DNA from 4 places in the Vibrio nigripulchritudo genome. Region 2 is predicted to be linked to each of the others. Evidence: predicted binding sites of a transcription regulator. Region 2 holds the regulator's gene; each other region holds the start of a gene.
The links. The regulator PurR, encoded in region 2, represses purine synthesis genes. The targets are predictions, from matches to a motif close to TNANGNAAACGTTTNCNTNA.
Positions count from the first base shown of each region.

Region 1: a site for PurR is predicted at 1,147-1,166, ahead of QMG91_RS11580 (inosine/guanosine kinase). Genes of this name have one in related genera too.
Region 3: a site for PurR is predicted at 1,101-1,120, ahead of QMG91_RS14170 (NupC/NupG family nucleoside CNT transporter). Genes of this name have one in related genera too.
Region 4: a site for PurR is predicted at 1,235-1,254, ahead of QMG91_RS23135 (formate--tetrahydrofolate ligase). Genes of this name have one in related genera too.

Region 1 is NZ_AP027049.1:2,539,939-2,542,147, reverse strand. It holds gene QMG91_RS11585 (DUF1501 domain-containing protein) at 1-1,060, shown strand, start outside; gene QMG91_RS11580 (inosine/guanosine kinase) at 1,244-2,209, shown strand, end outside.
Region 2 is NZ_AP027049.1:1,425,660-1,427,868, forward strand. It holds gene QMG91_RS06750 (TfoX/Sxy family DNA transformation protein) at 1-501, opposite strand, end outside; cyclic di-GMP riboswitch class I at 626-719, opposite strand; gene purR (HTH-type transcriptional repressor PurR) at 881-1,885, opposite strand; gene torD (molecular chaperone TorD) at 2,201-2,209, opposite strand, start outside.
Region 3 is NZ_AP027049.1:3,098,091-3,100,299, forward strand. It holds gene QMG91_RS14170 (NupC/NupG family nucleoside CNT transporter) at 1-938, opposite strand, end outside; gene QMG91_RS14175 (TatD family hydrolase) at 1,144-1,920, opposite strand; gene QMG91_RS14180 (FGGY-family carbohydrate kinase) at 1,981-2,209, opposite strand, start outside.
Region 4 is NZ_AP027050.1:1,054,859-1,057,067, reverse strand. It holds gene QMG91_RS23140 (mechanosensitive ion channel family protein) at 1-1,103, shown strand, start outside; gene QMG91_RS23135 (formate--tetrahydrofolate ligase) at 1,283-2,209, shown strand, end outside.

The sequences.
Region 1 (2,209 bases), 1.1 Mb from region 2:
AGAAGCCGTCAGTTTAGGATTACACCCAGCAATGCCTGAACTTCAAAATCTTATCCAGCAGGGCAAAGGTAACGTTGTGCTTAATTCCGGGATTCTACGAGAGCCTCTGAGCAAGCAAAGTATCAACAATGGCCAGTCACTGCCCCCGCAGCTGTTTTCTCATAATTCACAGGCGGGGGAATGGATGAAAGGTGCTGTCGGGCTAAGTAATGCCTATGGCTGGGCAGGTCGTATGCTGGATGTTCTTGAATTGGGCGGGAAGATAGAACCTTCTTTCAGCTTGGGCAGAGAAACGTACTGGCTTCGGGCACAGCAAGTTCAGCAAAACGTCATCAAGATCGGCAAAATCACCAAGCTGAGAATGCTGGATAAAAACAGACGTACTCGGCAAAGCTTCATTGCCATGAATGACAAGTCACCAGAAAGTCCCTTTCATCAGTACCTTTCAGATGTAAAAGGACAGGCTCTGGAAAAAAGCGAGTATCTATCTGATCAACTTGCCCCAATTGCTGATTCAGAATCACTGCTCAGCATAGGAACGTTGGGTCCCCAACTTAACTCAGCTCTGAAGTTGATAAGGCTCGCACCAAATTTTAGCCACTCAAGGCAGACGATATTTGTTCGTCTGAACGGTTTCGATACTCATGATGACCAGCTAGAAAGGCATCCAGCACTGCTTAGAGAGCTGAGTCAGGGTATTGCGCAGTTTTATGCTGAGTTAGAAAAACTGGGACTCGATTCGAAGGTGACGACATTTACTATGTCTGATTTCGGGCGAAGAATAGCGGCAAATGGAAAAGGTTCTGATCACGGGTGGGGAAGTCATCAGCTAATAGTGGGTGGCAGTGTACAAACAGAGAATGCTATTGGAGTATATCCGGACATCTCCCTAAAAGGTGCAGATGATCTAGGGGTTGGACGTATCATCCCAACTTTATCGAACGATCAGGTAGGAGCAACTCTGGCTAAGTGGATGGGCGTTACTGGAACTGGGCTGGATTATGTCTTTCCCAATCTCAAAAATTTTGCTCAACATGAACTACAATTCTTTAAATCCTGATGCGCAAATTGTGCGTCTGTAACCGTCAAAGCCACTAAATCAAACGATGTAAACGAAGTACAAACAGGGGTTTATGCTATATATCTACAAGCAAACGTTTGCCTTTTGGGGGCTTATTGCCGCGTATATACAGGCGAGCTACAATCGCGCTCCCGACTTGTCCCTTAAAAAGTTTTATTTACTATGAAGTTTCCCGGTCAAAGAAAATCCAAACATTATTTCCCTGTGCACGCGCGTGATCCACTCGTTACTCAAGCACAGGAAAGCAAGAAAATGGCTCGTACTCACATCGTTGGTATCGACCAGACTCTGGTGGATATTGAAGCGAAAGTGAGCGATGAATTCATTGAGAAATTTGCACTGAGTAAGGGACACTCTCTGGTTATCGATGATGAAACGGCTGAAAACCTCTATAACGAACTGAAAGATCAGGGGCTGGTCACCAATGAATTTGCCGGTGGTACTATCGGTAACACTCTGCACAACTATTCTGTTTTAGCTGACGATAAATCGATCCTTCTTGGGGTGATGAGTCAGGACATCAAAATTGGCAGCTACGGCTACCGCTATCTTTGCAATACTTCTAGCCGAATGGACCTAAACTACCTGCAGGGTGTAGACGGCGCTATCGGTCGCTGTTTTGCACTTATTAGTGAAGATGGCGAACGTACTTTCGCAATCAGTGAAGGTCACATGAACCAACTGAAACCGGAAAGCATACCCGAGAACATTTTCCAGAAAGCTTCTGCGCTAGTTCTTACCGCTTATCTGGTTCGTTGTAAACCGGGTGATCCAATGCCGGAAGCGACAATGCAGGCTATCCAGTATGCGAAGAAATACGATGTGCCAGTCGTTCTGACCCTGGGCACTAAATATGTGATTCAGGATGATCCTACTTTCTGGCAGGAATTCTTGGCGGATCATGTTAGCGTTGTTGCCATGAATGAAGATGAAGCTGAAGCACTGACGGGGGAAAGTGACCCGCTTTTGGCTTCGGACAAGACTCTGGAGTGGGTGGATTTGGTTCTGTGTACCGCAGGTCCCGTTGGTCTTTACATGGCAGGATTTGCTGAAGATACTGCAAAGCGTGAAACCTCATTGCCACTTCTTCCTGGTGCAATTGCGGAGTTTAACCGTTACGAATTCAGC
Region 2 (2,209 bases):
AAGCTCAAGCCCCACATCACTAGAATGTGTTTGCTTGATGGCTTTATAAGCTTCTACTGAACCATAATCCTGCAATTCTTGAACAGAGGATATACCTGCTTTTTTAAGCATTCGTTCAGTGCCCAAACGCAGGTTTGGCAGATCTTTAAGGCGAGTGGGTTTAGTCTCGGCTTGCTTCTGCTTTTCAGTTCTCGCAACTTTGAGTGCTTGCGATGCTTTTTCGATGATGTCGTCAGTATTTTCCCAGCTGATTTCTGGGAGGGCAAAATACTTGGTGACGACCGGGAATCCACGCTTTTTGTAAACGTAAGGCTTTAGACCTTGTTGCTCGAACTTTTGAGCACTTTTTGAGTCAGCTCTGATATGTAACGTGTTTTGAACTACTAAGGCGAACATAGTGTCGTCGGCAAAAATGCCAAAACCACCAAACATTGAACGTGATTTAATCGTCCCTAATGGTTCAAATAGCTTCAATGAGTTTTTAAGTATTGGTTTATCCATGCTGTACTGTCTCGGCTAAAGAAGTTATGCCACTACTAAGTTCAGGTCCGAGAAAAAATAGCAAAGTGATGCAGCCAGATGTCAGAGTTCGGTTAACTCTGGAAAAGAAGTATGCATATTTGCCATCGGCAACCCCGCTACCATTTGGATTTTTTATACATCCATTTAGGCCGGAAGCTTTGCGTCCCACTTTTTCAAATGGTTTGCCCTGTGCGTGACAGTAAAATCATAGAGAAAAAATTGAACAAGAATCACATCGAGATGCCTCTAGTGTGATCTTAATCCAAAAAATAAATGCATAGATATAAATATTGTTTCTTATTTGACCAAAAACGCAAAAAGCCTGGATTATAACCAGGCTTTATTAGAATTAACTAAATCAATTTAACTTTTTAACAGAACTTCGCTCTATGATCTCCGGATGCATTTCGAAGATTCTCTTATCATGCTCTTTGTCTTTGATTCGCTGAAGTAAGATTTCAAATGCGGTTTTCCCGACACGACGTTTTGGCTGGTGAACGGTAGTCAGGGGAGGGGAGAAATACCCAGACAGTTCAATGTTGTCGTAACCGATGATTGATATGTCATCAGGAACACGCAAACCATTCTCCTGCAAACGGCTAATCACACCTAGTGCCATAAGGTCGTTAAAACAGAACACAGCAGTTGGGCGTTTGTCCATTGCTAGGATCTTGTCTGCTGCGATAACGGCTGTGTCACACTCAAAGTTACCCACAAGAATTCGTTCTTGGTTGAACTCCACGCCAAATTCATTCAGTGCGCGTTTGTAACCTTCAACACGCTCGATACACGCCACCTTTTCTTCGTGACCAGTTAAACAAGCAATGTCAGTGTGACCATTTTCGAGCAAATACTTGGTTGCCAGATAGCCCCCTTCTTCGGAGTTATCAATAATCTTATCAGCCTGAGAACTTTCAGGACCCCAGTCCATGATGACCTTAGGAATAGAGGCATGTGCATCCAGCATTTCGCGAAGATCTTCAGTCAGATCAGAACACATGACTAAGATGCCATCGACGCGTTTTTCTGCCAGCATACGGATGTAGTCGCGTTGCTTTTCGTAGATACCACCAGTGTTACATAAAATGAGTGTGTAGCCTTGTCGGTAACAGTAGCTTTCTACACCATCAACAACCTCGGCAAAAAACGGGTTGCTTGATTGTGTAACCAACATTCCTATCGTTCGTGTGGTATTGCATTTTAGGCTTCGCGCTACTGCACTTGGTGCGTAGTTCAGTTCATCGACTGCTTTTTTTACTTTTTCTTGTGTGGCTTCAGCGACAAAGCGAGTTTTGTTAATAACGTGGGATACCGTTGTAGTCGATACTCCGGCTAGTCGTGCGACATCTTTAATTGTGGCCATAAAACAAATATCCTGTAGAGCCTGGCTGAGAGGTAAAATCAAAATTCAGCGGGCGGATTTTAATTGTATTATTTAAATTCGGCTAAAAACACAAAAACCGCTATTAAAACAGCGGCTTAGGTTAAACATTTCAGCGATTTCATATTTTATCGTTTGCGATCACGATCTTAGTCTTTAATTCGGCATTAGACAATGGACGGATTCGTAAAAATTTATACCAAGTGTCACATTTATGAAGATAACGAATTCGAATTAAGCAACTAGGTTTATATCTCATGTATTATCACCAAATATCTCGCAGTGGCTTTGGTATACCTATTCTCC
Region 3 (2,209 bases), 1.7 Mb from region 2:
GCTTCTTCCCATGGCACACCGATAACGAATGCAAGAGGAGCGAATACCCAGCCTAGAACAAGTTCCAGAGTCAGCTCAGGCATACCGAACCAACCACCAACGCCCCCAAGAACGCCGTTGACTAGAGCAATAAGACCGATGAATGCCAATAGCATTGCACCTACGTTAAGTGCTAGCTGAAGACCTACAGATGCACCGCCTGCCGCTGCATCGATAACGTTCGCTGGCTTATTGTCGCCACCGTCGATGTCTGCGTCGATGTCGTCTTTAGGCGCTTCAGTTTCAGGCATGATGATCTTAGCGAATAGTAGACCACCTGGTGCTGCCATGAATGATGCTGCAACTAGGTATTCTAGAGGTACACCCATAGATGCGTAACCAGCTAGTACACCACCTGCAACCGATGCCAGACCACCACACATTACTGCGAATAGTTCAGATTGAGTCATCTTAGGCACGAACGGACGAACAACTAGAGGCGCTTCCGTCTGACCTACGAAAATGTTAGCTGCTGCTGACATGGACTCCGCACGAGAAGTACCCAGTGCCTTCTGAAGTGCACCACCAAGAATCTTGATAACCCACTGCATAACACCGATGTAGTAAAGAACAGAGATCAACGCAGAGAAGAAGATCAGTGTTGGCAGTACTTGGAATGCGAAGATGAATCCGATGCCGTCAACAGAGAAGTTAACCAGGCTACCGAACAGGAAACCTGTTCCGTCTTTACCGTAGTCGATAACGTTCTGAACACCTGCAGAGAATGCAGCCAGAAGGTCACGACCCCAAGGGATGTATAGAACAAAAGCACCAAGTGCAAATTGGATAGCAAAAGCGCCACCTACAGTTCTAAAATTAATTGCTTTGCGGTTGCCGGATAATAGTACTGCAATTCCTAGTAGTACTACGATACCGACGAGGCTCATAAACAGGCTCATAGTTTATGACTTCCTTATTAGTTATTTATTGGCGTGTTACAAATTGGCTCGTATTTGAAGCGTGGGCATTATAATCATCCCTCAATCAATAAAGTAATGGCATGGTCACAATTTGTAGTCTTATTCACTCTTGTATCATTAAATTATGTGATGATAGTCACGTTACGCAAACGTATACTTGCGGAACTTTCACAGAAGATAGCGATTAATCACAAATTCCGAACACTAAATTGCTTTTAGACCATAGCTGTGGCGCAATCGTTTGCTTTGGTCTTTTTTTGAGCTCAGAAAGACATTCCAGTATCTCAGGCAGAAATTTGGGGTGATTGGGTAAACCTTGATATCCATTCAATGGCATATCTGGTGCATCGGTTTCGAGCACCATGGCATCTATCGGTATTTGGGCGATGGTATTGCGCGTTTTTTGAGCTCTTGGGTAAGTAATCGTCCCGCCTACTCCAATCGCAAAGCCTAAATTGAGCCAGTCTTTGGCTTGCTGATAACTTCCACTGAATCCATGAATCACGCCCCCTTGATCGAAACGCATTTTCTTTAGTGTAGAGGTCATCAGCTGATGAGATTTTCGCTGATGAAGCACCAAAGGCAACTTGTGCTTATTCGCCAATTCTATCTGCCCTCTGAACAATGCTTCCTGTTTTGACTGAGTGTCATTTCCTGAGTAGAAATCCAGCCCACACTCTCCAACGGCAACGCATTTGCCTCCACGACGACTGAGCCTGTCATCGAGTAAATCGAGATGCGTATCAAGATGCTGGTCAATAAAATAAGGGTGAAGTCCGAGTGAGAAATAGATTTCATCATGGCTTGAGGCAAGTTCGCTGACTTTATCCCAGTTCGATAATCCGACTGACGGGATCAGGATGCGCCCCACACCCGATTGCTTAGCGGTTGCTAACGCTTCATCGGTATTGGAAAAGGCATCAAAATCAAAATGACAGTGAGTATCAAAAAGTCGGGACATAAGCTGGCTGCACCAATAAGGAGTTCAGAGCTTAGTTTATACCCGTGTAGTCACGAAGTGTTAGGTCCGATTAACAAGGCTGGATGTGATTTTGGCATTGACCTTAGAAAGTGCTTTCACTGAGTCGTGTAGATGCAGGTAGACGTTTTGATAGTAATCGTTGTAAACATCCACATTCTTGGCGTTGGGCTTAAAGCCGTGTTTGATGGAAACCATGCGTCGCGCTGCAGCTTTGCAATTAGAATATTCACCGCATCCAACCGCTGCACTAATGGCAGCCCCCAGCGCG
Region 4 (2,209 bases), on a different replicon from region 2:
TGGACAATCTTGCAAGCTCAATAACCCAACAGTTCCACTTACTCGAACAGTCCTGGTTCGGTGATGTCGTCATCATGACCAGCATCAGCTTCGTCGCCTGGATCGCCTGGCGAATCCTTTACGGTCGAATTGAAACGCTCGCGTCAAAAACAACCAACCGGTGGGACGACGCGATTGTTCATTCACTTAAGACACCCATAAGTGCTCTGATTTGGGGCTGGCCAGCCATGGTTTCGATAGGTTTGATTTTGCAAACCTATCTGGAAAGTTCTCTTAACTGGCTCGAAACCCTGAAGCTCCTTCTTGGTATTGCTGTCGCTGTCTGGATAGTGCTGCGCTTAATTACCAATGTTGAAGATGAAATTTTGTCTCAGAAGAAAAGAGACGAAACCACGGTTCAGGCCATAGCAAAAGTCGCTCGCCTTGTGTTCATCATCATGGGGGTTCTGTCGGTGATGCAAAGCCTTGGGCTTAGCCTCTCTGGATTGTTAACCTTCGGTGGTGTCGGTGGTTTGATTGTCGGTCTGGCAGCAAAAGATCTGCTATCAAACTTCTTTGGCGGAATGATGATTTACTTTGACCGCCCTTTCAAAGTCGGCGACTGGGTCCGCTCACCTGACCGACAAATTGAAGGCACGGTTGAACGTATCGGCTGGAGAATGACCATTATCCGCACGTTCGACAAACGTCCGCTTTACGTGCCTAATTCGGTATTCAGTAACATTGTTGTTGAGAACCCGAGCCGAATGCTCAATCGAAGAATCTACGAGACTATCGGTTTAAGGTATGACGACAACAAAAAAGTGGATGCCATTATTGCCGATGTAAAAACCATGCTTCAGAACCACCCAGACATAGACACAAATCAGACGTTGATCGTCAACTTTAATGCATTTGGTGCTTCGTCTCTGGACTTCTTCGTTTATACCTTTACCAAAACCGTAAACTGGGTTCGTTTCCATGAAGTTAAACAGGATGTCCTGCTTAAAATAATGGCCATCATCCACGACCACGAAGCCGATGTGGCGTACCCAACTCAGACACTTAAGCTCGACCACCCCGAAGGTTTAGCAGGTTTATCTTCCCCTCCACAACAGAGTTGATTGTAGTACGGCGTTACTTTTAGTGACGCCGTCACTTTAACGTTCATGTTTCTCTCGCCCACATGAATCCAGCCCGATATAATCCTCACTAGTAAAAAGGCTTTACAAAGACAATTTGCAAGGTATATTGCCCACGCAAACGTTTACGTGCCTATTTTTTGTCTTTAAAGGGGATTTAAATGCTAAGCGACATTGAGATTTGTCGAACTACTCCACTCTCATCTATCGATACCGTAGCCTACAACGCTGGGTTAGAGAAAACCGAATACACGCCTCATGGTCGCCATAAAGCAAAGGTCTCCCTGAATACATTAGAAAGGCTAAAAGAAAATCCCGAAGGGAAACTGATCGTCGTTACCGCCATCACTCCTACACCGCTGGGTGAAGGTAAAACAGTCACCACTATTGGGTTGTCTCAGGGGCTAGCCAAAATTGGCGAATCGGTCATGGCCTGTATTCGTCAGCCTTCTATGGGACCTGTCTTTGGTGTTAAAGGCGGAGCGGCAGGCGGAGGATACAGTCAGGTCGGTCCAATGGAAGAATTAAACCTCCATTTAACCGGTGATATCCACGCGGTAACCGCTGCTCATAACTTAGCCTCTGCTGCTATCGACGCACGTATCTATCATGAACAGCGCCTGGGCTACGACACTTTCAGCGAGCGAAACGATATGAAGGCACTTCGTATTGATCCGAATCGTGTTGTCTGGCGCCGTGTTATCGACCATAACGATCGGGCACTCAGAATGGTCACTGTGGGTCAGAATCAGCCAGAAAAAACCGTGAACGGGTATGAAAGACAGGATGGCTTTGACATTTCAGCGGCATCAGAGCTGATGGCTATTCTGGCTCTTGCTTCAGATTTGAAAGACCTTCGCAAGCGAATCGGAAAAATTGTTGTTGCTTATGATTTGGATGGCAACCCAGTAACGACAGAAGACTTGCAAGTTGCAGGCGCAATGACAGTGACAATGAGAGAAGCCATTGAACCGACAATGATGCAGACTCTTGAAGGTGTACCGACTCTGATCCATGCTGGTCCTTTTGCAAATATTGCCCACGGAAACTCGTCGATTATTGCCGACAGTATCGCCACTAAGCTTGCA